Regions from separate parts of the Halomonas profundus genome, predicted to be linked through region 1. Evidence: predicted binding sites of a transcription regulator. Region 1 holds the regulator's gene; each other region holds the start of a gene.
The links. Region 1 encodes FliA, which starts transcription of late flagellar genes. Its sites were predicted from a motif close to CTAAAGTTNNNNNNNNNNCNGCCGATA; they were not measured.
Positions count from the first base shown of each region.

Region 2: a site for FliA is predicted at 5,319-5,345, ahead of fliD (flagellar filament capping protein FliD). Genes of this name have one in related genera too.
Region 3: a site for FliA is predicted at 6,160-6,186, ahead of LMS44_RS13220 (DUF4019 domain-containing protein). Genes of this name have one in related genera too.
Region 4: a site for FliA is predicted at 6,189-6,215, ahead of LMS44_RS04720 (MbtH family protein). Genes of this name have one in related genera too.

Region 1 covers NZ_CP086344.1:137,698-145,265, reverse strand. The annotation lists gene LMS44_RS00680 (hypothetical protein) at 1-58, shown strand, start outside; gene LMS44_RS00675 (sensor domain-containing diguanylate cyclase) at 67-2,073, opposite strand; gene LMS44_RS00670 (OmpA/MotB family protein) at 2,097-2,771, opposite strand; gene LMS44_RS00665 (motility protein A) at 2,777-3,598, opposite strand; gene LMS44_RS00660 (RNA polymerase sigma factor FliA) at 3,639-4,340, opposite strand; gene LMS44_RS00655 (flagellar protein FlhE) at 4,367-4,798, opposite strand; gene LMS44_RS00650 (C15 family peptidase) at 4,824-5,396, opposite strand; gene flhF (flagellar biosynthesis GTPase FlhF) at 5,393-7,568, opposite strand, start outside.
Region 2 covers NZ_CP086344.1:4,142,833-4,150,400, forward strand. The annotation lists gene LMS44_RS18935 (flagellin family protein) at 40-909, opposite strand; gene LMS44_RS18940 (flagellin family protein) at 1,325-2,194, opposite strand; gene fliD (flagellar filament capping protein FliD) at 2,343-3,695, opposite strand; gene fliD (flagellar filament capping protein FliD) at 3,871-5,226, opposite strand; gene LMS44_RS18955 (UDP-glucose dehydrogenase family protein) at 5,445-6,770, opposite strand; gene LMS44_RS18960 (hypothetical protein) at 6,943-7,314, shown strand.
Region 3 covers NZ_CP086344.1:2,905,463-2,913,030, forward strand. The annotation lists gene LMS44_RS13185 (glutaminase) at 1-176, shown strand, start outside; gene LMS44_RS13190 (LysE family translocator) at 269-874, shown strand; gene LMS44_RS13195 (AraC family transcriptional regulator) at 860-1,693, opposite strand; gene LMS44_RS13200 (DUF1206 domain-containing protein) at 1,848-2,666, shown strand; gene LMS44_RS13205 (antibiotic biosynthesis monooxygenase family protein) at 2,859-3,176, opposite strand; gene LMS44_RS13210 (slipin family protein) at 3,301-4,089, opposite strand; gene LMS44_RS13215 (NfeD family protein) at 4,136-5,488, opposite strand; gene LMS44_RS13220 (DUF4019 domain-containing protein) at 5,695-6,102, opposite strand; gene LMS44_RS13225 (class I SAM-dependent DNA methyltransferase) at 6,304-7,047, shown strand; gene LMS44_RS13230 (LysE family translocator) at 7,058-7,568, opposite strand, start outside.
Region 4 covers NZ_CP086344.1:998,670-1,006,237, forward strand. The annotation lists gene LMS44_RS04685 (multidrug ABC transporter permease/ATP-binding protein) at 1-493, shown strand, start outside; gene fhuF (siderophore-iron reductase FhuF) at 518-1,306, opposite strand; gene LMS44_RS04695 (ATP-binding cassette domain-containing protein) at 1,455-2,222, opposite strand; gene LMS44_RS04700 (inositol monophosphatase family protein) at 2,390-3,187, opposite strand; gene LMS44_RS04705 (ATP-binding protein) at 3,298-4,920, opposite strand; gene LMS44_RS04710 (RNA polymerase factor sigma-70) at 5,176-5,703, shown strand; gene LMS44_RS04715 (FecR/PupR family sigma factor regulator) at 5,815-6,033, shown strand; gene LMS44_RS04720 (MbtH family protein) at 6,279-6,524, shown strand; gene LMS44_RS04725 (thioesterase II family protein) at 6,514-7,254, shown strand; gene LMS44_RS04730 (4'-phosphopantetheinyl transferase family protein) at 7,232-7,568, shown strand, end outside.

The DNA.
Region 1 (7,568 bases):
AGGCGCCGATGCGGCGATCAACCGGATGCTCACCCAGTGTGAAGGTAGTGGCACCTAAAGGTTTGCTTAAATCAGCACCACAGGCTCAAGCGCCATTTCAACGCGGTTGCGTCCGCCATGCTTAGCGCGGTACATGGCGTCATCAGCCCGGGAGATAAGGGTTTTACAGCTGTCACCCGGCTGCCAAACGGCGACACCGATACTCACTGTAACCGTTTGCTCAACGCCCTCTATACGCAGCTCTTCTACCAGCGAGCGCAGCCGCTCAGCCAGGCCAGTGGCGGCATCAACATCGGAATGAGTCGCCAGCACAATAAACTCTTCGCCTCCCCAACGGCCCAGGTGGTCGCAGCCACGCAGCGAGCTTTCCACTAAGCGCGCCAGGGCCACCAGCACATCGTCACCCACGCTATGGCCGTGAGCATCGTTGATCTGCTTAAAGTTATCCACATCGAACAGTAGCAAGGCAAAAGCGGCCGCATAGCGCCTGGCAGCCACCAGCTCTGCATTGATCGCTTCTTCGATGCGGTAACGGTTCCACACCTTGGTTAGAGGATCGAAATGGGCTAATTGCTCAAGACGTTGGTTGGCTTCGGCAAGGGCTTTGCGTTCGTGCTCCAGGTGCATATTCAGTGAGCTAATTTCATAGGCAGAAATCGCCAGCGTCAGGTCTTCCCCCAAGTCTACCGCCGCTAAGCGCTCTACCCGCAGCCACGCTTCACTTCTGCCGACTACCTCTTCAGACCAAGCAACCGATGGAGCCAATATCACGGCCGGTTTAGGGTTGGTTGTAGGCTGCATCGCCCAATACAGCGTTTCCACCTGCTCGGGGCGAAAAAAAATCAGCCAGGCGCGCTGGGTCGAACTCATTGGCAGCGGCACTGCTAGAGCCCCACACTGCTCGGGCATGGCTAGCGAAGCGGTTAACGTCTCTTTGCCGATTTCGCGCGTGCACCAAGGGCCGCTATGTACATGAGTTCTTTCCAGGCGCAGCACAAACTGGCTTATCGCTTCTGGAGTCGGCGTCACACCCGCTTGATAAGCGCCACCATTCACCCACAGCACCACGCCATGGGCGCGAAACAGCTTCATCCAGATAGCCGCCTGCTCATGAAGTAACTGTTGGGGACTTTGCGGCTCGCTGCGCGCTCGCGCACTGAGCACGAGGCTATCCTGAACCCGTTGTAGGTAGCGGGCTTCTTGACGCGCCCGTAGCAACAGCATGCGCTGGGTGGCCATTTGCACGAGGGTGCGAACGGCATCACGCACGGGGGGTTCAACCGAGTGCGGTGCTGGCGAATGGCAAAACACTAGACCCCATAAGCCAGTATCCCCCTGCATGGCCAAACTGAATGACCCACGCACCCCCAGGCGATTTAAATATCGCTGCCGCTCAGGGGCAGGGGCGCGTAAAAAGCTGCCGCTAAGGCTCACTCCCGAGTAGGCGGGAGTCAGCGTTTCAGGCGGCGCATCGACGTCTTCAATTAACCGAACGGGGTAATGTTGGTAACTTTTGCGTAAGGCGACAGGGAAGTCGCTTGAGGGGAAGCGCTGACCCAACAGCGAGGGCAGCTGGTTGCCCAGCGCTTCGGCAACCATTAAACCATGCCAATCACTGTCGAAATGGCACACGGTGACGCGATCATGGCCGGTGAGCTGTTGAATAGCGTTAACCAAGCAGTCGAGCAGCTCTTCCTGGTGGGTTGCGTCGGCTAAATGCATCAGCCGCTCATTGACTGTGCCAAGCAGGCGGCGCTTACCTTGGGGGTTGAGTGGCTCAATCTCGACGATGACCTTCCCACCTGCTCGGTAAGCATAGAGCTGAAAACGCATGTTGCTATGCTTGGAACGAATAAACACCAGCGGGCCGGAGAGTTTCTGCTGCCCCTGCAACTCGCGGCGCACCCGCTGGCTTAGCCGTTTTCCTAACACATAGGCAAGAGTGTGCGGCCCATTTTCAGGGCGCTCAATACCGGTCAAGCGGGTTAAGTTGGTGCTACTGGCTTGAATGCGGCGACAATCGGCATCTAAAACCAGCAGAGCTCCAAACGACTGCAACCGCGGGTGGTACATGGACACAAACGTGGCCTCGCAATCTATTCACCCTCGACCTGCTGCCTTAGCAACAACTCTACGCGACGGTTGGCAGCTCGGCCCTCCGCCGTTGCGTTCGGTTCCATGGGTTGGGTGTCGGCATAACCGACGGCCCGCATACGAGAGATATTGAATCCTTGGCGCTCTAAATGCCTCACCACAGCGATAGCCCGCGCTGATGAAAGCTCCCAATTAGAGGGGAAGCGGGCCGTTGAAATAGGCACGCTGTCGGTGTGGCCTTCTACCGAAATCTGACCGTCAAAACGGGTCAGCACATCGATAAGGCTTTCTACCACCTCTTGCCCACGGGAAGTCAGTACAGCTTGACCGCTGGGAAATAAAAGGCTGGTATCAATACGTAACGTGACCCCTTCACTCCCTTGCGAAACACTGACACCGGGGATGTCGAGCCCATCAAACTGCGGCTGAACCCCTGAATGGCGGGGCTGAATACCAGTGGCTAGAGACGCCAGCGGCAATGATGATACAGCGCTAGCCGAGCGCATGAAAGCAGTATCAGCCGCCTCACCGCCTCCCGGCGGTGTCAGTGAAAGCAGCAGCACAAAGAGCGTGATTAGCAGCGTCAGCACATCCAAATAGCTGGTTAGCCAACCCTCGTCACCATCGCCTGGCGACGGCGTCATTTCCAGTGCGTGGCGCGTATCACGGTCAAGCATCTGGCCTACCCCTTCGCCGCCGCACTAACCGACGAATCAGGCCTTGGTTTGACGCTGTTATCACGGATCTCATCGTGATAGTTAGCTACAAACGAGTTGAGGGTCTCTTCAATAAACGACGGCAGGCGGCGCTTGGTAATCAGCGAAATACCTTCCAGCACCATGTTCATGGTAATCAGCCGCTCTTCGGTGCGGCGCTCGAGTTTCACCGCAATCGGCTTAAACACCAAGTTGGCGAGTAAAATGCCGTAGAAGGTGGTGAGCAGGGCCACCGCCATGCGCGGGCCGATCACCTGCAGGTCGCCTGCGTCCATGACTTCCAGCATATTGACCAGCCCCACCAGGGTGCCGATCATGCCAAATGCGGGTGCGTAGGTGGCCATGGTACGGAATATTTGTGCCTCGGCATGCTCACGCGCTTTAAGACGGGCAATGCGCCAACGCAGCATGTCAAAAATTTCATCCTCTTTGGTGTTGGCAATGACCAGTTGGATCCCGGTACGCAAAAACGGGTTTCGGGTATGCTCCAACTCGCGCTCGACCGCACGTACATCGCCCTTAAACCAGAGTCGCGACATATCCACCAATTCGCGGATATCGTCACGCATATAGGTATTTTCGCGCCGGAATACCAAGCCCACCAACCGTACGACGCGGAGCACCTCTTTCAGCGGATAGCTGATAAAGGTTGCCGCTAGGGTACCGGTCACCACAATGGCCAAACCCGGCAAATTGATAAAACTTTCAGGGGACTCTGCGGTGAAAAACAGCACGCTCACCAACAGTAGTATGCTGGCAAATATGCCTATCAGCGTCGAAGGGTTCATCCACGGCTCCTTGCCGGTCACAAGTGAGTAAAAAGAGGTGTTATGCCGAGTCGTGTAAACGCGCGCGTAAGCGGCTGACGGCTTGGCTGTGCAGTTGTGAAACGCGTGACTCCGTGACGCCCAACACAGCCCCTACTTCCTTAAGGTTGAGTTCTTCTTGGTAGTACAGCGCCATTAGCAGCTTTTCACGCTCTGGCAGCGCTTCAATTGCCTCAATCAACGTTTGTCGTTGCTGGCCGTCTAGCAACTGCTCGAACGGTGAATTAGCCAATTCATTATTGCTAGGCTCGCCACCGTCGGCCACCAGCTCTTCAAACGGCAACAGTTGACCACTGTTGGTGTCGTTGAGGAGCTGCTGATACTCACTCAACGGCATTTCAAGGTGTTGGGCGATTTCGTTCTCTTCTGGTGCCCGTCCGAGCTGTTGCTCTAATTGACGAACGGCACTGTCAACCGCTCGCGCTGAGCGGCGCACGCTGCGGGGCAACCAGTCGCGGGTACGTAATTCATCCATCATTGCACCGCGAATACGCTGACTGGCAAACGTCGCGAACGTTGCCCCCTGGGTGGCATCGAAGCGCCCCAGCGCTTCCAGCAGCCCTACCATCCCGGCTTGAATAAGGTCGTCGAGCTCAATACTGGCTGGCAAACGGACCTGAAGCGTCAAGGCCTGACGTCGTACCAGTGGCATGTATTGCGTCAACAGCTCACTCTGTTTGATCCTGCCTTGTGCTGTGTACATCCTCTCGCCTCGCGTCTATCCAGCCTTCACTGATAGTTCACAATCATTTGCAGCCCCTGGACACGAACAGGCCGCTGCCCCGGACGTAAAGCGAAGCGAAAATGCAACGGCGCATCCGCGGCAAACCCCGCCAGGGCAGTGGTAGTCCCCCGCATGCCAGCTAACGCAACGCACTGCTCAGGATGGCACAGCCAAGCGTTTAATGACGCACCAGGGGGATATTGAAACTGCCAATGAATACGCCCGAGCTGTGCTGACTCCACATTGTTAGCAGCAGCAGGTGGGGTAGCGTTTTGGCTAGCGCTTGACCGATCACTCATCGCTACCATCAGACCTGGTATCTGGCTGCTCCAGCTACCGGGTGTCGCCTGGGCGTTTCCCGTTACCCCTGCTAGTAGACACCCTGTCAGCAGTACTGGGCTCAGTAGCAGTCTCCCTCTTAATAGCCAGCTTAGCATGCTTGGTCTCCTCGGCAGAGTGCGCTCATCGTGCAAGTACCAACAGCTCCATATTTAAGTAGTAATCAGCTGCCTCACGCAAGTTATTGAGCAACCCTTGACGCGGCAAGTGCGGCTCGTGGAGCGCCAGCAAACGGCGCGGCCCGCCACGCTCATGTAGTTGACGCAAGGTACGGAACATGGAAGCAAAGGTATCGGCATCGCTACTGATCCACAGTGCCCAACGGCTGTATTGATCGCAAAGTTGGGCTAGGTCGGCCGTTTCGGCCATGACGATATGAATATCCCAATCCTCAGGATCACCGGCCCAGCTTCGACCTAACGTCGACCACTGCCCTAATCGTGCTTTAACCTTGTTCACCTGGGCTGCACCACTACCCGGTAGTCCGACCACAATAAGCGGAATTTTGGGCCGGTGCGCTACCACCGTTGCTGGCTCTTCCACCGCTGCAGTTGTCGGCTTTAACAGAGAGCTAGGCTGTTCAGATTCCGGCACGTGTTCTGCCGCCGCAACATCAACTGTACCCTCAGCTTGCTGCTGTTGGCGCTGCAGGTTTGCCCACTTGCGTAGACCCGATGCTTGATCCTGTTCGCTCACGCCACGCCCTCTCGACTAACACTGCCCATTTGACGAATCGCATCTCGTGCCATAAAGGCGTAGACCAGTGCATCAAGCATGCCGGTATCGCGGCGGCGACGGCTGTTGCCTAATAGGTTGAGCAGATCGCCACGCAGCGTCTGCGCCTCCTCATCATCAGCAACATCGAGATGCCCGGCGACCGATGCCACACCGCTGGCCATCAATAGGCGAACTTCAGCATTTAGATCCCCGCTATCGGCCTCTTTTAACTGCTGCCACGCGCGACGCGTCAAGGCGGCCAAGCCTTCGCTTTGCAGCTGGGTTAACAGCAGTGAGAGCACCTCTGCTCCTAGCCGAGCGGGGGTAAGCCAGTAGCGGCGCGCCACTACTTTGGCGCTTTCCGGATCGCGAACTTCACCGAACCAGGCGAGTAGCGCCGTGCCGCTGGCGTCCTCGACTTCGGCGTAGGCAGTCCACAGTTGCACCGATTGGCCACGAAAACGCACGCCCACATGGTGCGTTAGCACACTGTCACTAAATAGCTGGCGGATAGATTGACGTTCGTGGTGAAAGCGTAACCGATGACTGGGGGCCACTTGGCTGACCCAGGTCAAGTGCTCGGCTTCCAGCCACGCTAGTGCATCCGGTTCAGGGAAGCGCGGTAGTAAGTGCACCGCAACGCCGCTCGATGCCGACAGAGCGGCTAAGCGTGGCTGCCACCCTGCGGCGTGGCGATGCTGCAGCCAGGGTAGCGCCAGCCAGGCACCATCCGTGTCCAGGCCAATGTCCGGCATTGCCCAGTCGCAGCCGCGCTCATTGCGCCGCGGAAACCACGCCATCCCTAAGGTGGTCTTTGCCGCTGGATAACCGGCAAGTAATGCATCCAAATGTGTTTCCTGCAAACGACTAGGCAGCGAAGCTAGGTTCCAGATCTCTTCTAATTCCGCAAACCCCGTGACGCGTTGGCGCAACCTCGCCAGTAGCGACGACAAACGACGCCCTTGGCCCAGGACATCCCGCGACCAGCGCGGCATTCCCATCGGCGCATCGGCACTTTGCACCCGTTCACGCTGAGGTGTCGCGGTACTCAGCGCTTGATCCACTAGCGCATCGGGGGCGGCAAGGGCCATATCTTCGGGCACCTGCTGGCCATTAGAGCCAAACAGTACGCGCATCCCGTGACGCATAATAATATCTAACACTGGAGCCAGACGTCCCGCCTCATCCTGTTTGGTGATAATACAGTCATCTAACTCTGCGCCCGCCGCCCGCGCGGCCTGACGGTAGCGCAGCACCACTTCTTCGAGGGTTTCCGGTTGGCTGGCAGCATTGAGTAGCAGCACCAAACGTACCCGCGAGCGTCCGCCTTGCAGGTGGGCAATCTGCTCTATCACCCGCTGGTCACGCTGACTCATGCCTACGGTGTCGATAATTACCCACTGCTTGCCCTGCAGGCGGCCCAGCAAATCGTCGATGGGCTGTTCGGCATCCAAGGCGTACATCGGGGTATCCAGCAGGCGCGCATAAATGCGCAACTGCTCATGGGCACCGATCCGGAAGCTGTCGGTGGTAACCAGCGCTACCGGGCGCGTGCCGTGGCGCATCACAAAACGAGCGGCCAGCTTGGCGGTGGTGGTGGTTTTACCTACCCCCGTTGGCCCCACCAGGGCAACAATGCCGGTTTGGTCGAAAAAGCTTGCTTCATCGTTGAGTACGTAAAGGCGATCCATTAACTGCTGTCGCAGCCACTGCAGTGGGGCTTCGCTATCGCCGTCTAACCTGGTTAGCGATGCAGGCAACCCAGCCAGCAGTTCATCGGCAATTTCGCTGCTAAAACCCACATTCCACAGCAGTTGACGCAGCCGTGCAGCCGTTCCGGTGGGCGCTGCTGGCGATGGTGAAGCAGTATGGGTTGACTGGCTGTTTGCCAGCAGCGCTCGCATATCCTGCATTTCGCGCAGTAAGCGCTCGCTCATCGCCTGCATGGGGTCTTGCGCTGAAGGTGCTGTCGGCGTTTCGGGTGGTGCAGGTTCTGGTGAGGGTTCAAAGTGGTCAATGGCTTCATCCGCCATCGCTAAAATTTCAACGCCCCCTTCGGTACGCCGATTTGCGACAATCAAGGCGTCTTCACCGAGCGTTTCACGCACTTGGCGCATCACATCACGACTATTGGCTCCCACGAAACGTCTA
Region 2 (7,568 bases), 1.2 Mb from region 1:
CCCGTCGATACTTTCTTTATAGCATTACTGGCTGAGATATTAGCCCAGCAGAGACAGTACAGACTGCGGCGTCTGGTTAGCCTGTGCCAGCATGGAAGTACCGGCCTGCTGGAGAATATTAGCGCGCGTCATGTTAGACACTTCTACGGCGTAGTCAGCATCTTCAATACGCGAACGAGCTTCAGAAAGGTTGGTAGACGTCGTCGCCAGGTTATCGATCACCGAGTCAAAACGGTTCAGCGTAGCACCCAAGGTCGCACGGTTGGTATCCAGTGACTCAGTTGCAGTATCAACAGAATCAACCAGGCTTTGGAACTCATCGTGTACAACACCTGCGGCACCACCTGAAGTAATTTCAAATTCAGAGGCAGTGACCGCAGCATTTGTATTTAAGCCCAGGCCTTCAACGGTAGCGTCAAGTGTAGTAACAGTAATAACGTCTTCATCTTCAGTATTGGAGCCAACCTGAATATTTAGAGTACCGCCACCGCTAACGTTCAGCAGGTTAGTGCCGTTAAAGTTGTTGCTGCCAGCTACACGATCAATCTCAGCCAGACGCTCGTTGATCTCAGTAACGATGGCATCACGGTCTTCTGTGGCATTGGTATCGTTGGCACCCTGTACCGCTAGCTCACGAATACGTTGCAGGTTGTCGTTGATTTGATCAAGACCGCCTTCCATGGTCTGTACTAGAGAGATACCGTCGCTAGCGTTACGGCTAGCTTGATCCATGCCTTTGATCTGAGCAGTCATTTTGTTGGCGATGGCTTGACCAGCAGCGTCATCAGAGGCGCTGTTAATGCGCAGGCCAGAAGACAAACGCTCTTGCGCTTTGGCCAGCATAGACTGGGAGTTGGACAGGTTGTTCTGGCCAATCAGGGCCGTAATGTTAGTGTTGATTACAGACATGTGAGTGCTCCTTGGATATTAACTGGCCTTGTGGCCTGCTTAGCGGCACTTGCGTTGCCGTTATTATAATTAACGGCAGCCCCACCCAATTCTTTAGAAAAAATCGCTCTTTTTTATGTAAAGTGCTGTAACTTATCTAGTTACTTTTCATAGTGCTAAACATGCACAGGCAGCCCCCTTCTCGCGTTACCGCATCGGTCGCACTCAGTACCTATATTTTGCTGTAGGGTCATGCTGGTGCCACCGGAGAGATCCAACTGTATGAAACAGGGGCTTAATCATAAACGGTACTCGATCTTATCATTTCAACAAAAGCTAGCCCTCCCCAATAACATCGAGATTAGCAAGCTTAAATACAAAAACGGGGCCTATTGGCCCCGTCGATACTTTCTTTATAGCATTACTGGCTGAGATATTAGCCCAGCAGAGACAGTACAGACTGCGGCGTCTGGTTAGCCTGTGCCAGCATGGAAGTACCGGCCTGCTGGAGAATATTAGCGCGCGTCATGTTAGACACTTCTACGGCGTAGTCAGCATCTTCAATACGCGAACGAGCTTCAGAAAGGTTGGTAGACGTCGTCGCCAGGTTATCGATCACCGAGTCAAAACGGTTCAGCGTAGCACCCAAGGTCGCACGGTTGGTATCCAGTGACTCAGTTGCAGTATCAACAGAATCAACCAGGCTTTGGAACTCATCGTGTACAACACCTGCGGCACCACCTGAAGTAATTTCAAATTCAGAGGCAGTGACCGCAGCATTTGTATTTAAGCCCAGGCCTTCAACGGTAGCGTCAAGTGTAGTAACAGTAATAACGTCTTCATCTTCAGTATTGGAGCCAACCTGAATATTTAGAGTACCGCCACCGCTAACGTTCAGCAGGTTAGTGCCGTTAAAGTTGTTGCTGCCAGCTACACGATCAATCTCAGCCAGACGCTCGTTGATCTCAGTAACGATGGCATCACGGTCTTCTGTGGCATTGGTATCGTTGGCACCCTGTACCGCTAGCTCACGAATACGTTGCAGGTTGTCGTTGATTTGATCAAGACCGCCTTCCATGGTCTGTACTAGAGAGATACCGTCGCTAGCGTTACGGCTAGCTTGATCCATGCCTTTGATCTGAGCAGTCATTTTGTTGGCGATGGCTTGACCAGCAGCGTCATCAGAGGCGCTGTTAATGCGCAGACCAGAGGACAAACGCTCTTGCGCTTTAGCCAGCATAGACTGGGAGTTGGACAGGTTGTTCTGGCCAATCAGGGCCGTAATGTTAGTGTTGATTACAGACATGTGAGTGCTCCTTGGATATTAACTGGCCTAGAGGCCTGCTTTGCGGCACTTGCGTTGCCGTTATTATAATTAACGGCAGCACCACCCAACTCTTTAGAAAAAATCACTCTTTTTTATGTAACGCACTGTAACTATCCCGACTGCTTTCTTAATTACTTTTCTGCATATTACCCAACATGCTGAACTGCTGGGAGAGATAGCTGCTCATGGAGTTCATTTGGGCGATCAAGCCATCCAATTGCCCAAACTGCTTACGATAACGCTCTGTGCTGCGCTCGATACTAGCCTCCATACGAAGCTTACGCTCGTCCAGGCTGTCAACCCGCTGCTCAGCACTAGTCACTGAGCTTTGAATGATGCCGTTTTCTGCCGTAATACCTTCAAGCGTGGCGTTTAAGCGCCCAGCAAAGCCGCCTTCTTCGGTTTCGCCCGCAAAGAAGGCAGATAGCCCCTCTGGGTTGTTGGCTACTGCATCGTCCAACTTATCCTCATCGACCTTTAATCGCCCCTTCTCATCAATGGCGATGCCCAGTTGTGAAAGGCGTGAAATATCGCCGGTGCCGAGGTTGTCAGTAATATCCCGGCGTAGGCGGTCTTCAATGGTACGCACGGTGCGGTCGCCCACTAGCTCGCCAGACGTTTCGCCTTCGCCGTTGTATGCGGTCATTCGACCAACGGTGGATTTCATTTCGTTATAGTTTTTAACGAACTCGTCAATGGCCCCTCTCAGCGACGCGTCATCACGCTCGATTACCAGCGTAACGGGGTCACCAGAAGCCGCCGTGAGATCCAGCGTTACGCCTTGAATTGCCTCTTCAACGCGATTGGTTTTGCTGGTGATAGCAATGCCATTAACGTTCAGCTCAGCGTCCTGACCTGAACGCTGGGTGGCTGCATCCATGGTCAGCGATGCCAAACCTGAGAAGCCCTCCAGTGAAGCTTCTTGGCCTGTCTCCTTTGAGCTCAGCGCTAAGCGGTATCCAGTGCCATCATTAACGATAGAAGCAGTGACACCAGACTCTTTATCCGCATTGATCTGGTCACGGACATCCGCCAGCGTACTGCCTGCTGAAATAGTCACGTCGTAGCTTGTTTGGGTACCGCCAGCACCAAAGTTAAGCGTTAGCGTCGCATCGGCTGCTGTTAGCTCTTGGTCTAGCGCTACGCTGTTGGAAGCAGCGCTGCCTGCGCGAGCCAATTGGGTAACGGTTACTTCATAGCGCCCGGCATTAGCGGTTTCGCCTGCGGTCGCCAATACGCCATCGCCCGTCACGGTGCTTTTTTGCTGCTTAAACGTAGAGGCCTCATTCAGCGCAGCAATAGAGGTTTGCACCCTATCCATTGCTGACTCAAGGCGCCCATAGGCAGAAATCTTGGTTTGCTGAGCACTTTTCTGCTCTAGAATAGGCACAAGCTTTTGCTGTTCGGCAACTTTAAGCTGTTCTACCAAACCTGAGAGATCCAATCCAGAACCTACACCGAGTGCTGTGATCGATGCCATGGGGCTCATTCCTTATAAGAAGTAGAGAAAGGTGTCTAGGTAATCTATCGGCTGCGGAGGAACAAACTTTAGAGGTAATGCCTTTTTTAAGCTGTTTTTAAAGCATTGCAAAGAAAAATGCCCAGCACATAGTGCAGGGCATCTTGTAAGCTATTAATTTAGCTAGTTTATCTGCTTAACCTTGGTTTTGCTGTCCCAACACGGCAAACTGCTGGGTCAAATAGGCACTGGTCTGATTCATTTGCGCCACCATACCGTCCATTGCTTGGAACTGCGTTCTATAACGGTCTACAGTTTGTTCGATACGGCTTTCAGTGGTCGTAAAACGTTCTTCTAACGAAGCATAGCGACGTTCAGATGAATCAACAGCATTTTCAAGACGCCCACCTGTTCCAACCAAGCTTTCAAGCGATGAGGCTATTTGCCCTGCCATGCCACCCTCTTCGCTATCGCCTGCAAAAAAATTGGCTAGCTGATCTGGCTGATTAGCAACAATGCTATCTAATTTATCTTCGTCAATCTCCAGCTTGCCGTCTACTTGAAGCGAAATTCCTACATCCGACAACACGCTAAAGCCATCACCGCCGACAACACTGCTAATTGTTTGACGAAGCTCTCGTTCAACCGCACGAGTCGTGGCATCGGCGTTCAACCCCGCCGCCTGCCCAGTCTCTTCGTCAAACGCCGTCAAGCTGGTAATGGTGTCCTTGAGCGTGTTGAAGTCATCAACAAAGGCCGTGACCTGCTCGCGGATAGCTTCACTATCTTGCTCAACGCTGACTGTGCTTGTTGCACCCGCCTCAGATAAGTTCAGGGTAATGCCTTGAATAGCGCCTTCCACTTGATTGGTAGGGCTGACAATGTCAATTCCATTGACGTTAAACTCTGCATCCTGACCCGCTTGAACTACCTGGGCATCAGTCGTTTGTACATCGCCAGCAAGAATGTCTGAAAAGTTTGTGCTTTCAATACTCGCGTCCGCACCCGTTTCCGTCGAATTTACTGCAAGACGATACCCTTCACCGTCGTTGATAATAGAGGCGCTTAAGCGGCCATCACTCTGTTGATTGATAGCATCACGCATATCTTCAAGGGAACTGCCATCGGCAATGGTAATGGGATCCATAGCTCCGTCAGCAAGAGTAAAGGTTAATGACTGCTCCCCAGTCACTATGCTTTCGTCTGCTGTTTCCAAACGCTCTGTTACTAGGCTACTGGCTGTAGCTAACTGGCCGACCTGTACTTCGTACTGACCTGGCTGGGCCTCATTGCTGCTAACAGCGCCAACAGCACTGCCTTCTACATTGGTTGTTAGGCTCTCGAATGACGCCCCATCATTGAGTGCTTCGGCTGAGCTTTGAAACTGCTCAAGCGCGCTTTGCAACTTACCATAGGCAGATATTTTCGTATCTTCAGACTGGAGCTGTTCCGCAATAGGCTCAAGCTTTGCTTGTTCTGCCGTTTTTAATTGCTCCAGCAAGCCATTCAGATCCAAACCAGAACCGATGCCTAGTGATGTAATAGCAGCCATAAACCAATGCCTTTTTTGAATACATGTAGCTACGATTCGCGTTCCTTCATTAAGCAATACGTAGCACTGTTTTTAATACGATTACCTTAAAACCTCGGCTAGGTGAAGAATAACTTAAATATTCTTCTTCTTTTTTCGTGTCAAGACGTTATTCAAAGTAATGAAACGTAACAGCCATCGCCAATTAATAAGAAAAATCAAAATAATAGATTCCCCTTTTAGCTGTTCTTCCGCCCAACCCCAATGTAACGCAACCCTGCCTCTTCAGCAGCACTTGGCGTATACAAATTACGCCCATCAATGACGACTTTTCCAGCCAACTGGTCGGCTAGCCAATCAAAATCGACACTGCGAAACTCTTTCCACTCGGTGCAGATAACCAAAGCATCGGCACCTTTCACTGCCTGAATTCGGTCGCCTGCTAGCATCAGGTCATCCCGATCCCCGTAAATGCGGCGGCATTCCGCAATGGCTTCGGGATCAAACGCCTGCACCTTAGCGCCCGCTTGCCAGAGTGCTTCCATTAACGTGCGGCTTGGGGCTTCACGCATATCATCCGTGTTGGGTTTAAAGGCCAAGCCCCATACTGCAATGGTCTTACCGCTTAGATTGCCTAAACTATCTTGCAGTTTTGTGAACAGGGTTTGCTTTTGGCGTAAATTCACTGACTCGACGGCGCTGAGCAGTTCCGGTGTATAGCCTAATTGACGCGCGGTGCGCTCTAACGCCTGGACATCTTTGGGGAAGCAGGAGCCGCCGTAGCCGCAGCCAGGGTATATAAAGTGGTAGCCAATGCGTGGGTCGCTGCCAATCCCTCGGCGCACGTCTTCAACGTCCACTTCGAGTCGTTCGGCAAGATTGGCGATCTCGTTCATAAAGCTGATTTTGGTGGCGAGCATGGCATTGGCGGCGTATTTGGTCAGCTCTGCGGCCCGCACGCTCATAAACATCAGCTTTTCGTGGTTGCGGTTATAGGGGGCATAGCACTCTTGCATATGCGCTTTTACTCGCTCGCTTTCCGTGCCAACGATAATCCGCGCGCCACGGGTAAAGTCTTCAATCGCCGCCCCCTCCTTCATAAACTCAGGGTTCGAACACACATCGAATTCGAGTGATGCACCGCGCTGTTCGAGCACATCGCTGATAACGGCGTGGACTTTTTCCGCGGTGCCCACCGGCACGGTAGATTTATCAATCACCAGCTTATAGCTATCCATATGCTGGCCGATCGTGCGCGCCACCTCTAGCACATAGCGCAAGTCGGCACTGCCATCTTCATCGGGCGGCGTTCCCACAGCGATAAACAGCAGTTCGCCATCGGCTACCGCCTGGGCAGCGTCGGTAGTAAAGCGTAAACGGCCAGCCGCCACGTTATGGGCAACGATAGTGCTTAGCCCTGGCTCGAAGATCGGCACCTCTCCGCCATTAAGCTGATCAATCCGATCAGCGTTAACATCCATACAGGTGACTTGATGACCAACATCGGCTAAACAAGCACCTGCAACAAGGCCGACATAACCGGTTCCGAATACACTGATATGCATGACTTATTAACTCGCTAAAGTACGTGGTAGCGAGCGTAGCACATTGACCTACCATTGATGAGTTCAATAGTGGGAGATCCTCTCTAAATTATAGACCTTGGTCTAACATCGACTTTGATTTATAATGCGCTGCAACAAGCCCGACTTGGTGCTGACCGCAGGAGAACATGCTATGACTCCGAGACTTATGACTTCAGAACCTACGCCTCCAGAACTGACGAAAGAACGCTCTACTCCATCGTCTTATGGGACATCGACCACCGCAAACGTTCAACGTAGCCTTCGCCAGTGCTTATCGATTGCCGCTGAGCTGCTCTACGATCATGGTCATGTGCTCGAAACCATTACCCTTCCCCAGCGCGGCTTAGCCCGCCGCGAGTTGTCGGCACTTAGTTCTGCCGCGCCCACCTGGGCAACCTGCCAACAGGTGATGGAAGACAGTGAGGCAGCAACCTTTAATGAGTATGGCCGTTTTGTATTAACCTGCCTTGGCCGCGAATTGATGTTTGATATGTTTGGCCAAGGGGCCGCTGACTGCGCCTAATCCCTCTGCCACCAAGCATTGCTGCCCTAAACAGCTGATCAAAAAAAACGCCCATAAGCGAAAGCTTTGGGCGTTTTTTGCTTGGTCTTATGTTCTTCAGGCTCGTTTTTAAAGCCTGACCCTATAAGACCTAGTTCTATGTAGCTTAGCGCAGGCCGAGCATTGACAGAATGAACAGCACAACCACGATAAGGCCAATAATGTAGATAATATTACGCATAGGGCACTCCTTGCTTATTGCGTTTTAGGGAAAT
Region 3 (7,568 bases), 2.5 Mb from region 1:
GCGTCGGCCTGCCTGGCAAAAGTGGCGTGGGCGGTGGCATCTTGGCGATTGCTCCAGGCCACGGTTCTATTGCCGTCTGGTCGCCGGGATTAGATAGTTACGGCAATAGCTTATTAGGCACCCAGGCGCTCGAAATGTTTGTGCAGCGCACCGGCTGGTCGGTTTTTGGGCATTAGCAGGGCAACGCTTTAAGCAACGATCTCAATTTTGTTCAATACCGCCCACAAGCGCTACTGCATTCTCCTTGCATTATCTGAGGAGAATGACAATGAGCGCTTCACCCCTGCTATCTTTGCTGCTACCCATGTCCGCCTTTGCCCTCGCAGCGTCTATTTCGCCGGGGCCGGTCAACATCGTTTGTTTGAGTAGCGGTACGCACTACCCTATTGCTAAAGGGCTTGTTTTTGTAACCGGCGCCACGCTCGGGTTTATCGCGCTATTTTTAGCCATCGGCGCGGGGCTTTACTCCCTGCTGAATGTGCTGCCGCTGCTGGAAGAGTTTTTGCGCTGGGCAGGCATTCTGTTTTTACTCTATCTCAGCTATCAACTTTTACAGCACGATGGGCGCTTGCAGGAGCGAGGCGGCGTCAAAGCGCCAGGGTTTATGACAGGTGCCATGATGCAGTGGCTAAACCCCAAGGCGTGGCTGGCGTCTGCCGCTGGCATTGGCGCCTACACCACTGCTAATGAGCCCCATCTGCTATGGCTGTTCGCCGGCCTCTATCTGCCTATTTGCTGGCTATCGCTGGCCAGTTGGGTATATGCAGGCGCTTTTCTGAAACGCTATGTTCATCGTCCGATTGTCTTACTGACGATTAACCGCGCACTCGCTATCTGCCTGGCGGCTAGCGCTATTGTCTTACTGGTTGAGTAGCGGGTAGCGGTACTGGTTGGGTGTCGCTGCTACCAGCCGCTTGAACGTCCTTTGAAAGTGGGGCTGGTCATTAAAGCCAGCGTTCAAAGCCGCCTCAACGATAGGTTGCCCTTGTTTTAACGCTTGCTGCCCCAGCTGAATGCGCTGATTAATCAGGTAAGCATGGGGTGTTAGTCCGAAGTGCTGTTTAAAGGCGCGAATCAGGTGCCCAGCACTATAGCCGGACTGCTCACATAGGCGTTCTAGCGATATATCAGCGCTACAATTGGCACGCAAATAGGCCGCGACCTGTTCTAGCGCACTGGGCGCTTGGGGCAATACCGCGGGGGATTCCTGAGCAAGCACTTGCATCATGATGGACAAGTATTCGACTAGCGCCGTTTGCTTATCGCTAATCTCGCGATGTTCATCCAGCAAACAAGCAGCCATATCGCAGTACCCGGCATAAAGCGCTGGCTGGGTAATGACGGCGGTGGCGATATCTTGCCAATACGGCGTATTCAACAGGCCCAATTGGTAACGCAATTCACTCAGCCACTCGGTATCGACGTAGAGCATCATGTACGCCCAGGGCTGGTTCTCGATGGGGTTGCAGGCATGCACCCAGTAGGGGTTCATCATAACGATGTCACCCGCACTAATCTGATGCGTCGCATCGCGATAGCAAAAAGTGCTTTTACCTGCGGTAATGGCCCCCAGCGACCAATGCGTATGGCTGTGCGGCGCATAGCAAACTTGTCGCGCGTCGCTAATCTTGCGCAGCTCCACATAGGGCATACGCGCATCGCGCCAGAAAATAGGTGACGAAATTGTACTCATGTTCTGCTCGTGTTTTTCAAAAAAAGCCTTTCACACTTCGGCTTGGCCTAGGCTGGACAATAGCACAGCACAAGGCCAGTATGGGCCGCGGATAAGCGCTATATGAACTAGATTGCATAGGGATGCGCAACGCCTAATATGTCAGGAGGACACCATGGCCAATAGTGTGAATAACCCCGACCACCGTGATGCGATTACCCTTTTCGCCCGCATGGGTTACGCCTCTCGGGGCATTGTGTATGTATTAGTCGGCGGCCTTGCAGCGCTGGCAGCCTTTGGACAAGGCGGCCAAACAGAAGGCAGTCGGGGCGCCTTAGAACGCGTGCTCACCGCTCCTTTCGGAAAAGTCTTGTTAGCCCTTATGGCCATCGGCTTGGTGGGCTACGCGATGTGGCGGACTATCCAAGCAGTTAAAGACACCGACCATCACGGCAACGGCGCCAAGGGGCTGGCAATTCGTGCGGGCTTATTGGCGAGCGCCTTTACCCACACGTTGTTGGCTTTTTTTGCCGCCACGCTCATCTTTCAATTGGCGGGCTCTTCGGGTGATTCAGGTGGTGGTTCACAAGGTGTCGCGGGCTGGCTGATGCAGCAGCCTTTCGGGCGCTGGCTGGTCGCTGGGGTTGGCCTAATCATGATAGGGGTAGGTATGGCCCACGCGCTTAAAGGCTACAAGGCCAAATTCGACAAACACTTCGCTATGCCACCACAAACGCAACAATGGGCCTACCCTATTTGCCGTTTCGGCTTAGTGATTCGTGGTGCTGTGTTTGTGATCGTGGGTAGCTTTTTTATCATCGCCGCTTATCAAATCAATCCCAATCAAGCAGGCGGTATGAGCGAGGTGTTTAGCACCCTGCGAAGCCAGCCCTTCGGTCAGTGGTTGCTTGGTTTTGTCGCGCTGGGACTTTTTGCGTTTGGCCTTTACAGCCTATTAGCGGCTGTCTATCGCCGCATTAATCCCGAAGTGTAGAGACCTGCATGGCCATAACATCCAAATGCACTAAGTAGTGGTTTGAGCGCATTAACCGCTCGAAGAATATGCTGTGTCTACTCGCCACCCTCTCCTTTCTGGAGACTATTCTTCTGCCCATTCCTATTGAACTGGTATTGATACCCTTGTTGCTGTTGCTGGTGGTGTAAGCCGTGAATCGGTGGCAACCAGCTAAATACCGTAATCTCGCTCGACTTTGGCGATACGGGTTTTGAAGTGCTGGTACCACTGCTGATGGCCTAGCCGCTGAGCTTCTTGATGCTCAGCATGGGCTTTCCACGCTTTAATAGATGCCAAATCGGCCCAGTAAGAAACTGTTACACCCACCTCATTACGGGCAGACTCCACCCCTAAAAACCCCGGCTGCTGTGCTGCAAGCTCAACCATTCTTGCGGCCATTGCGTCATAGCCGTTATCGACCTCGGTGCGTAGTGAAGTGAAAATAACGGCGTAGTAAGGCGGTTCAGGGGTAGTGGCAATCAGGGACATGGCATCACCGGGATCCTTGGATCAGAGGCTTCGAAGCATATCCCATGAAACAAAAAATGTATTCAGGGAGCCCACTGCCAGTTGCTGCCAAACCGTACCACAGGCAGTGGGAAGAGCTGTGAGCCTAGGCGTCATCCTGCGCCTTACCAGGCGTCGCTGCCGTATGCTTGGCTTTCATATCCTTGAACGCTTCCATGATGTCCATGGGCAGCGGGAAAACGATTGTCGAGGCATTCTTGTTGCTCATGTCGCTCATGGTTTGCAGGTAGCGCAGTTGCAGCGCAGCAGAGTTTTCCTGCATGACATTGGCCGCCTCGACCAGTTTCTTGGATGCTTGCAGTTCCCCTTCAGCGTGAATCACCTTAGCGCGACGCTCACGCTCCGCCTCTGCCTGGCGCGCAATGGCGCGAATCATACTCTCATCCAAATCTACATGCTTAATTTCAACATTGGCGACCTTGATACCCCACGCTTCGGTTTGGGTATCGATGATTTCCTGGATATCGTCGTTGAGCTTATCGCGCTCGGAAAGCATCTCATCCAGATCATGCTTACCCAGCACGGAACGCAAAGTGGTCTGTGCTAGTTGACTGGTCGCCTGGGTAAAATTCTCGACTTGAATGATCGCCTTTTCTGGATCGACGACGCGGAAATAAAGCACCGCATTAACTTTAACGGTGACGTTATCCTGAGAGATTACGTCCTGTTCCGGCACATCCATGGTAATGACGCGCAGATCCACCACCTCCATCTTCTGAATGGCGGGGATCACAATGACTAGCCCAGGCCCTTTCACTATCTGATAACGCCCCAGAAAGAACACTACGCCGCGTTTATATTCTGGCAGTATGCGAATAGAGGCAGCGATCAACATCACCACCAGCACGACAGGAACTAAATACGAAATAATCATTGGACACCTCGTTTAGCTGTGGGTCGGTTATGTCAGAAAGTGGGCACTAGCGGGGCGTCACATATACCGTCAAGCCATCAAGGCGCACCACCACAAGCTTCTCACCTCGTTTGACTGGCACATCGCTTACTGCGTTCCAGCGCTCGCCATGCAGCCTTACATGGCCGCTGGTCTCAAAATCATCCAGTGCAACCGCATCTGCGCCGATTAACTGCTCCGCGCCAGTGTGTGCCGGACGACGGCGCAGCGTTGCAAAGCGTGTTAACGTCCATAGCATTAGCCCCCCGGACATCAATGCCACACCACCGATTAGAGGTAGCGAAATGGCAAGATGCTCCGCGTCCATCAGCATTACCGAGCCAAGCACAAAGGCAATGATGCCGCCAACCCCCAGCACGCCGAAGCTAGGCATAAATGCCTCACCCACCATCAACGCCAGCCCGACCACCATCAGCGCAAGCCCGGCGTAGTTAATCGGCAGCACCTGAAACGCAAACAGGGCGAGCAGCAAGCAAATCAAGCCAATGGTGCCGGGGAACAGACTGCCGGGATTGGCCAGCTCGAAAACCAGCCCGTAAAAGCCGATGACCATCAAGAAGAAGGCTATGTTGGGATTAGTGATCAGCGATAGCACCTGGGTGCGCCAATCAGGGTCGAAGCGCTCAATGGTGAGGCCTGCGGTCTCAAGCGTGGCATCACCGCTTTCCATGACCACGCTCATGCCGTCAATCTGCTCAAGGAGATCGTCAAGATCGCGCGCCACCACATTGATGACGTTCTGCTCCAGCGCCTCGCTGGCAGTGAGATTGACCGCATTGCGCACGGCCTCTTCAGCCCAATCGGCATTGCGATCATGGCGTTCCGCTAGGCTGCGGATAAAGCTCACCGCATCTTCCATCACCTTGCGTTCCATGGCGCTGCCCTCGGACTCCTCAGCCGAATTATCTTCTTCGTCTTCATCGCTGCCGAGCAGCCCACCGCCCATCTGTACCGGCGTGGCCGAGCCGAGATGCGTCGAGGGGGCCATGGCAGCCACGTGGCTACCGTAAAGTAGATAGGTGCCCGCGCTTGCCGCTCGCGCACCACTGGGGAAAACGTACATCACCACGGGAATGTCAGCGTTGAGCATCTCGCGAATCATGTCGCGGGTGGTGTCGACCAACCCGCCGGGGGTATCGAGCTCGACGATCACCACCTCACTGCCCTGCTCGCGGGCTTTATCCAGCCCACGCTCAAAGTAGTCCTTGGTAGCCGGGCCGATGGCGCCTTCAATATTAAGCACCAGAACGCTTGGTGAAGCGCTTTGTGCCATGGCCTGCCATGTAAACGACATAGTAGCCATTAGCAAACCGGCAACCATCAACCAGAGCCAGTGCGGTTTGAGAGAAAGGGTTTGCATACCCACTCCTCGCATTCAACGCCTTGAACATTCCCGTCTGAATCTGCAGCCTATCCATAGCAACATACACAAGGCTATCTACTCAACGTAGCAGCCAAATTGAGCTTCGTCATGAACAACGTGATGGCAGGATTCGAGGGGAAAAGGAGCCTGAACCAAGGCGATGCTGCAAACCAGAGGTGGTTGCAATATTTTTGAGGAGTCGGTTAGTTCAAGTAATAACCACTAACTTTCCACGTGCCCTCTTCCAAGTGAGGAGTGATGGTTTCCGTAATCTGCGATGATCTGTTTTCAAAACGTGTTTGGAACGTCAAAACCGCGTAGTCATCTCTTGGAGCCCCAGGCATAGAGGTTTCGCGGACAACGCTTACTCGCCGACGCGACTGAACCGCACCAAAGTCACGACGCGCTGCACCAATCGTCCGTTCTAACATGTGCGGTGAAAGCGGCTTTTTTAGTAGTGAAGATGACGATTCCCATGCCTGCTCATACTGACCACTATCGATGGCTTCTAGCCACGCCAACGCCGCCGCCTCTGCCGCACTCGAGTTTGCCTGCGCTTGGTTAGACAGAATGAGAAGCAAGGTGATGATAAAGATCAGCATTTTCGGCATAACGGGCACTCTCGGCATTTAGCAACGACCAGAGAAATCTCGATGGTCTTAGGTATATATCGGTCATCGTCAGAGTTTCTTTAGGGCTGCAAGATGTATTTGCGTAATCGTTAAACTCCAAGCTGTGCCTGCTTCTCAAACCCTACTCGCTCGTTTACTATGCGCCACCCACCCTATTTCAGTAGCCACTATTAGGTCACTATGTCCGTCAATGCCCTCTATACCGACCTTTCTGGCTACTACGATTTGATGTGCGTGGATATCGACTATCAAGCGCAAAGCCACGCCATTCGCAGGCTGCATCAGATTTTCGGTAACGGCGGAACGACACACCTAGATTTAGCCTGTGGCACCGGCCCACACGTGCGCCATTTTATTGATTTTGGATACGCCAGTAGCGGGCTTGATATTAATCAACCCATGCTGGATATTGCCACCACGCGTTGCTCAGAAGCACACTTCACGTTGCAAGATATGAGTGACTTCAAGGCCAACGAGCCTCAAGACTTAATCACCTGCTTTTTATACTCAATCCACTACAACGATGGGATTGAAAAGCTAAAAGCGTGTATATCCAGTGCTCATTGTGCCCTCAAGTCTGGTGGTATTTTCTGTTTTAACGCAGTCGATAAAGACAAAATCGATAACGCTTTATCTGTTAAACACAGCGCCCAACAAGAAAGCGATTTATTCACGTTCCGCTCGGGATGGCACTACAGTGGCCAAGGTGAAAAGCAGTCGCTTAGGCTCAGCATTGAAAAAGCCAACGCTGAAGGAACACAGCTATGGAACGACGAACACCCCATGGTAGCCGTCAGCTTTGCGGAGTTAAGCGCACTCTTAGCGCCTCACTTTGAGGTTCATGTGTTTGAGCACAACTATGAAAAAATCATCCCCTGGGATAACGCCTCTGGAAACGCTATTTTTGTCTGTGTGAAGGTTTAGTCGTCTTCGACTAGCGGTTCTCCACTTTCTCAAGAAATATCACTGATAACCCCGCTGCAATGAACATTGCTCCAGCGCCCATATTCAGGCCTTGAATTACGCGCGGACGACTCTCCAACCAGCGCGCAAACATAGATGAAAAGAGACCCAGCACGGCGAATATAGCGAATGCCATAAAAGCAAACCAAGCACCTAGCAATAGCGTTTGCAACGCAATCGATCCCTGCGCCGGCGATACAAATTGAGGAATAAATGCCAAGATAAATAGCGCGGGCTTCGGATTAAGCACGTTGGTTAGAAACCCAGTGGTTAAAACCTCGCGGTAAGACAAACGACGATGCGATGAAAATGCAATCAAGTCTCTGGAACGTAATGCTTTAATACCTAACCAAATCAAATACCCGGCCCCAATCAATTTAACGGCGCTAAAGGCAACGGCAGAGGTCTGGATAAGAGCCGCCAAACCAAGAAAAGCGACAACCACATGCACCATCAGCCCCATTCCAGCTCCTACGCTGGAG
Region 4 (7,568 bases), 860 kb from region 1:
GGTGGTCACCGCTGCTCAGTGGGAAGCGTTTCGCGCTCGCTTTGCCAGCGTGTTTACCGATTTCCATCAGTTTGATCAGACCATGGGCCCTGAAGGCCTGCCTGCTGACCCAGAGGTCGTTGATACCTGGCTTGAGCGACTGCAGATGCAGCATAAATTGCAGTGGGAGGGTGATCGCGTTATTAACACCCAGCTCTCCCAGGGGCAGCGTAAGCGCCTGGCACTGCTACTAGCGATTGCCGAAAAACGCGATATCCTGCTCCTCGACGAGTGGGCGGCGGATCAAGACCCGCAGTTCCGGCGGCTGTTCTACCGCGAGCTGTTACCGCACTTAAAAGCGATGGGTAAAACCGTGTTTGCTATCAGTCATGACGACAGCTACTTCGTCCACGCTGATCGGTTGCTGGAGATGTCGAAGGGGCAGCTTAGCGAGCTGAAAGGCGAGCAGCGTGCGCGGGCAAGCGAAGATGCTGTTGCGCAAATTAATATCTAAACCGTGTTAAAAATAGCTCACGTTTTAACGGGCGACCTGTTTGGCCCGCTTTCGCGCTTCCAGGTCGCAGCCCTCTAGCGGGCAGGTGCCGCAGGTATCAAACTCATCCAGTAAATAGCGCAGGCAGCAAAGCTTGCGCACCCGCTTAACTTCCTCACTACCCTTGGGCGTAAAGTAACGCACCGGCTGAAACAGCGGGTTGCGCTTGCCGTTGGGCAGGTTGCGCGCTTCCAGCAACGCCTTGGCGGCCTCAAACGCCTGCCTATTGGCAAGCGGGTGCTCGCCCAGCGCGTTGACGTAAAAGTCCAGATAGCCACCGGCATTGCTCCAGAACACCCGCTGTGCAGCGCCGGAGATAGCCGCTAATTGCTCAATCAACGGTGCCCAGTGCTGCTCAATCAGGGTAGCAAAACGCTCAAACGGATCTTGTGTGGTTATCGGCGTACCTTCGTGGGGCAACCACAGCCGCGAGGTGGCGCCCTTGTCGTTAAAGATAACCTGCATGTCGTCCAGCCCCACCGGCAGGTCACGGTTAAGCAGCAGGTTGGCAGTCAGTGTGGGAACGGTTAGCGCACTTAAGTGCCATTTCGACCAGATCGATACCACTGCCCGCTGGTCTCCGTCTGGGTACTGTTCAGCGAAACGGGAGAGATCTTCTTTGAGCCAATCGGCATTCCGCCAACGGGCTGTTTTGAACGCTTCCAGCGGTGGCGTTCCACCTATTAACGGCGGCGTAAAGTTCGCCAACGGCCCGGTGTAGCAGGACGCTAACGAAGGCTCGAACAGTTGCGGCTGACGCAGAGCAGAGGGCATCGCGGGCTCCATCACAGGGCTTTAACACAAGGTTTTGACACAGCACACAGGTAAAATATGGCATTCAGCTTAATCGATAATGCGTATCAGTTGAAGCTTTTGATTGCGAATGAGTGCTTTTAAAAGTGTCTGACCTCGGAGAATAGCGCTATTGAGCCACGGCGATATTGTGCTCTCCGTTGGGGTGCTTCATGACCTGCATCGGTAAGCCATAAATAGCCTCTAAGGTGCTGCCGCACATCAAATTATCCGGGCTGCCATGGGCTAACAAGCGACCGCTGTGCAGTGCCATCAGCTCGTCGCAGTAGCGCGAGGCCATGTTGATATCGTGCAGTACAATAATGACTCCAAGATTTAGCTCATCGCACAGCTTACGGATCAGCGCCAGCACTTCGATTTGGTGAGCGATATCCAGCGCCGCTAGCGGCTCATCCAACAGCAGGAATCGGCTGCCCTGGGCGAGTAGCATCGCCAACCAGACCCTTTGACGTTCACCACCAGAGAGCGTGTCGACCAAGCGGTCGGCAAAGGCCTCTGTGTGGGTCAGGGCAATGGCGCGATCAATGGCATCTTTGTCTTTCTGGGTGTGGCGGCCCAGCAGCCCGTGCCATGGGTAGCGGCCAAAGGCGACTAGCTCGCGTCCGGTAAGACTTTCTGCACTTGGTAAATGCTGGGGCAGGTAAGCCACCTGACGGGCGAACTCACGATTTCCCCAGTCACTCAGCGGGCGTTGATCAAAGTGAACCTCCCCCTGGCTTACCGGCTGCTGCTGGGCCATGAGCTTGATCAGCGTCGACTTGCCCGAGCCGTTATGGCCAATCAGGCCGTAAACCTTGCCCTCATGAAAACTGTGGTCAATGGGATTTAAAATCTGCTTACCATTGATTTCAAAGGTGGCGCCTTTGACCTCGAACATGAATGACTCCTGGAGATAGGGTTGATGATAATGCCTCCATTCTAGTGCTAATGGTTCTCATTTTTAACAAAAAAATGAAAAGATTTACGTGATAGATGGCAAACGCCGCTTGGGGAAAGCAGGCAAGGGGTAGGTCTCAGGTGGTTAGAGATGACGTTGGTCGTTTATCAGCAAGACGCTAAACACGCTAGCAGTTGTCCATGCCTCTCGGGGTGCGCCGCAAGTAAACTGTTCCATTGAGAGGGATTCGGCTCGCCAGTGAGATCCGTGACGGTGTAGCCAGCTTCTCTGGCAATCACAATACCGGCGGCGATATCCCAAAAGTCGAGCTTAGCGCCTTGAGACCAAAAAGCATCAAACCGGCCCAGGCTGGTGTAGGCGATCTCCAGCGCCGCCGATCCTGGGCTGCGGATACCGGCCACCTGGGGCATTAGAGCAGCGAGTTGATCTAGGGCCGTCGTACAGTCGCCTTTAGCGTGGTAGGGCAGGCAGGTGCTTATAAGCATCTCGTTCAGTGGGCGAGGTTCAGGCGTAGTGAGCGGCGTGTCGTTGAGGAAGACGCCGGTGCCAAGGCTGGCCCAAAGCATTTCATCAAGCAGCGGTTGATAGACAACGCCGATGATCAGCTCATCGCCCTTAGTAACCGCGATGGAGACTGAGAAGTGAGGCACCCCATGCAAAAAGTTGCTGGTGCCATCGAGAGGGTCAATGATGACGGTATAGTCACTATCGGTGGGTGTAAGCCCGCTCTCTTCACCTAGGAAAGCGATATCGGGAAAGGCGCTATTGATACAGTCGATAATGATGTTCTCGGCGGCCGTATCGTAGTAGCTGACAAAGTCTGACGCCCCCTTTTGCTCAAAGGCGATTCTGCCCTTTAGCGAATATCCCTCGCGTAACAGCGCACCTGCCTCGTACGCCGCCTGCTTCACCGTTTCGAGTAGGTCGTTACTGCTATCGAGCATTGTATTTCCCCTGGGCATTCATCGTGCCTTAGTGAATGGCAAAAACTGTATGCATTCAATGTAACTAGCCATTCATGACGCGGAGATGACAGTGGCGGATAGATTGGTAGCTAAGCCAAGGTCTCCACCTCAAACGCCACAATTTGGCGCTCAACGCTGGAAAACTCCACGCCGATCAGGTGGATGGGCTTGCCCGAAACGCGGTGCTTATCGGCATAGCCTTTATGTTTGATCTGCTCCAGCGCTTTACCTTCCGGCAGTTGTTCCACCACTTTGAACTCAAACAGGTAGATATGCCCACCAAAGTCCACGCTCATATCCACCTTGCCGTGGTGGCTGGCGTCTTCCACGGTTACATCCAGCCCCAAGGCCGCAAAGTGGCTGTAAAAGACACTGGCATAGTGGCCTTCGTATTTGGCGATGGGGTTGTTGCGGTACCAGTCATGGGGGAGTCCGGCGTAGAGCGCCTTTAAGTGAGCTTCCAACGCAGCAAGGTCATGGCGCTGAAAAGTGTCAAATAACGCCAGTTGGTAGGTTTGCGCATCGCTTGTGTTAATACCCAATACTGGCAGCAATAAATCGTTAAGGCTGCTTTCTACCTCCCTGTTCGGAAAGCCCAGCGTATAGAGGCGATAACCCAGCATGGGTTCCTGCACGTCTTTAATGGTGATGTAGCCGGTTTGGAACAGCAGCCCTTCGGTGGTGATATCGTCGACATCAAAGCGGCCGAGCAACTGTGCTTTTGCTTGCAAGGTCTCCAATCGAGGGGTAAACACCCCGCGTTGTTTGAGAATATCGACCAAAAACGTTGGCGTCGCGGACTCAAACCAGTACGGGCCGAATTCTTGCTCTTGGAACAGCAATAGTACATCGAAGGGATTGTAGACAGAGGTAACCTCACGACCACCCCAGCGATAGCCGTTATACCACTGTTTGATTTCCTGACGGTCTAACCCAGAAAGTTCAGGTTCAAATACGGTATCGATATCGTCATCGGTATAACCACACAAGGTTGCATAGTCGGGCGAAAGGGTAATATCGCGGAGATTGTTCAAGCCCGAAAACAGGCTGACCTTGCTGAATTTGGAAACGCCGGTAAGCAGCACGAAGTGTAGGTGCGGGTCGGCGTCTTTCAGCACGCTGTAAAGGTTCTTCAAACCCTCGCGCAGTTCCCGGGCACGCTCCGGCGCCAGGATGTTATCCAGAATCGGCTTGTCGTACTCGTCAATCAGGATGACCACCCGCTGACCACTCTGCTGGTGGGCGGCACGAATGAGGGCGGAAAATTCACCCGGTATATCGGTTTTATGGTGGTGGGTAATGCCGAGTCGCTCTCGTTGAACGCGTAGCTGCTCACGAATACGCTCATCCAGCCCTTCACGGCCCTGCATCACGCCATCGGCAAAGCTAATACGAATCACCGGGTAGCGCTGCTGCCAGTCCCACCTGTCGTGGAGATACAGCCCTTCGAACAGCGCCTGGCGACCTTCAAACAGGCAGCGCAGGGTGTCCAGCAAGAGACTTTTGCCGAAGCGGCGTGGCCGCGAGAGGAAGTAGTATTTGTTCTGGTTAACCAAACGCTCAATGTGCGGTGTCTTATCGACGTAGTAATAGTTCCCTTCGCGGATATCCGAGAACGTCTGAATCCCGATGGGTAACTTACGGCGGTGGGCATCCGTCACGGTGGGTCTCCAGAGCAAGAAACAGCGATACGAGCAGCAGTAGTTTAGCATGCTCAGGGGCTGAAATGCCTAGCCACGAGTTGTCAGCGCGCCGAGTGTTGTTCGCAGCTAAGGTAAAGGCGTTGGTGGCAACGAAGTAACAAGGGCTGGATAGGAAACGAGAAACATCTCATGAAGTAGTGCTGCCAACAAGCATATCGTTATAAAAAGTGAGTTAGCTCTCACCAGTTGACTTGTCAGGCTCTAACGCAAATAATAATTATTGCCATTTATTCCGTGGTGTTAATCAAGGCAGGAGGCCGAGCTGTGGATACCCAGACCTGGAGCGCTGAGTTAGAAGATATCTTCGTTAATCAGCGGCCCCGGCTCTGCTGTGTCGCCGCAAGAGTATTGGGCAATGCTGATCAAGCCGATGATGTCGTGCAGGACGCCTATCTAAAAATTTCGGAAGCAACCACGCTTTTTGAGGTGAAGCAGCCCATATCTTACGTGTCACGTGTGGTGCGCAACCTCGCCATTGACCGCTGCCGCCGTTCGGCGTTTGAGTCAACTTTGTTTGCAAAAGAAGAGGAAGGGGAGGCCGCCTCTTACGCGTCACACTCTCCAGAGGTGATCGCGATTGACCGCCAGGCCTTGGCACAGGTGGTGGACGCGCTGGACGAGCTGCCCGAGCGTACGCGTCGCGCTTTTGAGCTCTATCGTTCGGGAAGTCATACGCAGCGGGAAGTGGCCCACTTGTTAGGTATTTCCACCACGTTAGTTAATTTTATGATTCGCGATGCATTGACTCATTGCCGCCAGTCGCTACAAGGCCAGATGTTGCCAGATCGGTAAGCCCACGTTCCGTCCCTTCTTTGTTGTCGCTTTGTTACACTGTCAGCAGATAGCGTTGATAATATTACACGCTTCCCGAGACAGGTGTTCAGCAGGCAGCAGTAGAGAGGTTTGACAGTAACGATGGATAACGACAGCGGCGATGATGCCGTTTGGCAAACGGCGCTAGACTGGCTGATGCGCGAGCATGAAGAGACGTTGAGCGACGCTGATCGCGAGGCGCTTCATGCGTGGTTAGCGGCTTCTTCTCAGCACCGCCGTGTATTTCGTGAAGCCGAACAGCTATGGCTGCTAACGGGGATGATTCCAAGTGGTGATGAGCGCAGTTGATCAGTCCCTGTTTTTTATTCCCCTCCTTCGATTGTTCTAAATGATCGCGAGCTAAAGCTGCCTCCTACTGTGCAATTCTTAGCCTGGCATAAGTAATTCTATACCGACGCCCTAGCGGCCCCTCCCCTTATTTTTCCTCTTTTCCTCCCCCAGCATTAAATTTTCTGACGCCTCACTCGTCATTGAGTAATGAGAAGTAATTGCATTTTATTTCTCATTCCTTTGGCAACGATGAGGTTAGTCCCATGACAAGCTGTTTTGATCGTGAAGATGGTGTCTTCCGCGTATTAGTCAACCACGAAGAGCAGTACTCCCTCTGGCCAGAATGGAAAGCGATTCCCGCTGGCTGGACGGATACCGGCGTACTCGGCGATAAGCCAACCTGCTTAGCCTACGTCGAAAAGACCTGGACTGATATGCGGCCACTGTCGCTGCGCCAGTGGATGGATGCGCAAGCCAAAAGCGAGGCGGAGCAGGTGGATGCAGGTTAAGCGTTTAAGACTGCTCTGCCTGCCCTGTGCCGGGGCCAGCGCCACCATGTATCTGCGCTGGAAGCGTCAGTTGCCCGCCTGGATCGAGGTATATCCCGTCGAGCTGCCTGGGCGTGGTGAGCGCCTGGGTGAGTCGCTCATCGATGACTTCGAGACCCAGGTCGTGCGGCTGTGCGAAGAGCAGGCAACGCGGATGCGCGGCGACTTTGCCCTGTTCGGTCACAGCATGGGGGCGTTGTTGGCCTACGGCATGGCAGCTCGCTTGCGCGATGTAGGGCGACCTCAGCCGCGGATGCTGTTCGCCTCAGGCAGCGCGGCGCCCTCAATACGCGATTCAGACCGCTTGGCGAGCCTTGATAACGACAAAGCCCTGATTGCGGATCTACGCCAGCAGGGCGGCACCCCAGAGGAGGTATTCGCAAGCCCGGAACTGCTGCGCCTCACTCTCGATGTGTTGGCGGCGGACTATCGCCTTTGCCGCAGTTTCCGCTATCGCGGCGGGTCGCCGCTTGGTTATCCCTTACAGGTGTTCGCTGGGCGCGATGACGATATCGAAAGAGAGCGTCTAGAGGCGTGGCAGCGAGAAGCGGGCGGGGCGTTCTCGTTGAACTGGTTCGAAGGAGGGCACTTCTTTATTCGCCAGCAGCAAGCACAAGTGCTGGAGACTATCGAACGGGCGCTGACTCGACGGCTTGAGGAGGTGCCCCATGCAGCGCCTGCAGTTAGCTGAAGGGGCTCCTGAGGGGCTTGAAGTCTGGCGTTTATCGCTCGACCTGAACGCCCCGGTGGCCGACGACGATGATCGGTTGCTGAGCCGAGCCGAGTGGCAGCGCGCCCAGCGGCTTCGCCATCACGCCGATGTCGTACGCGCCGTGGCGACTCGCGCGGCCCTGCGGCGACTGCTATCAGCGCACACCGGTATAGCGCCAGAAAAGTTGGTGTTCACTCAGAACGCTTACGGCAAACCAGCGTTGGAAAACGCTGATGGGCCTGCTTTCAATGTCTCCCACTCTGGCCATGTCGCCCTGATCGCGATTGCTCCCG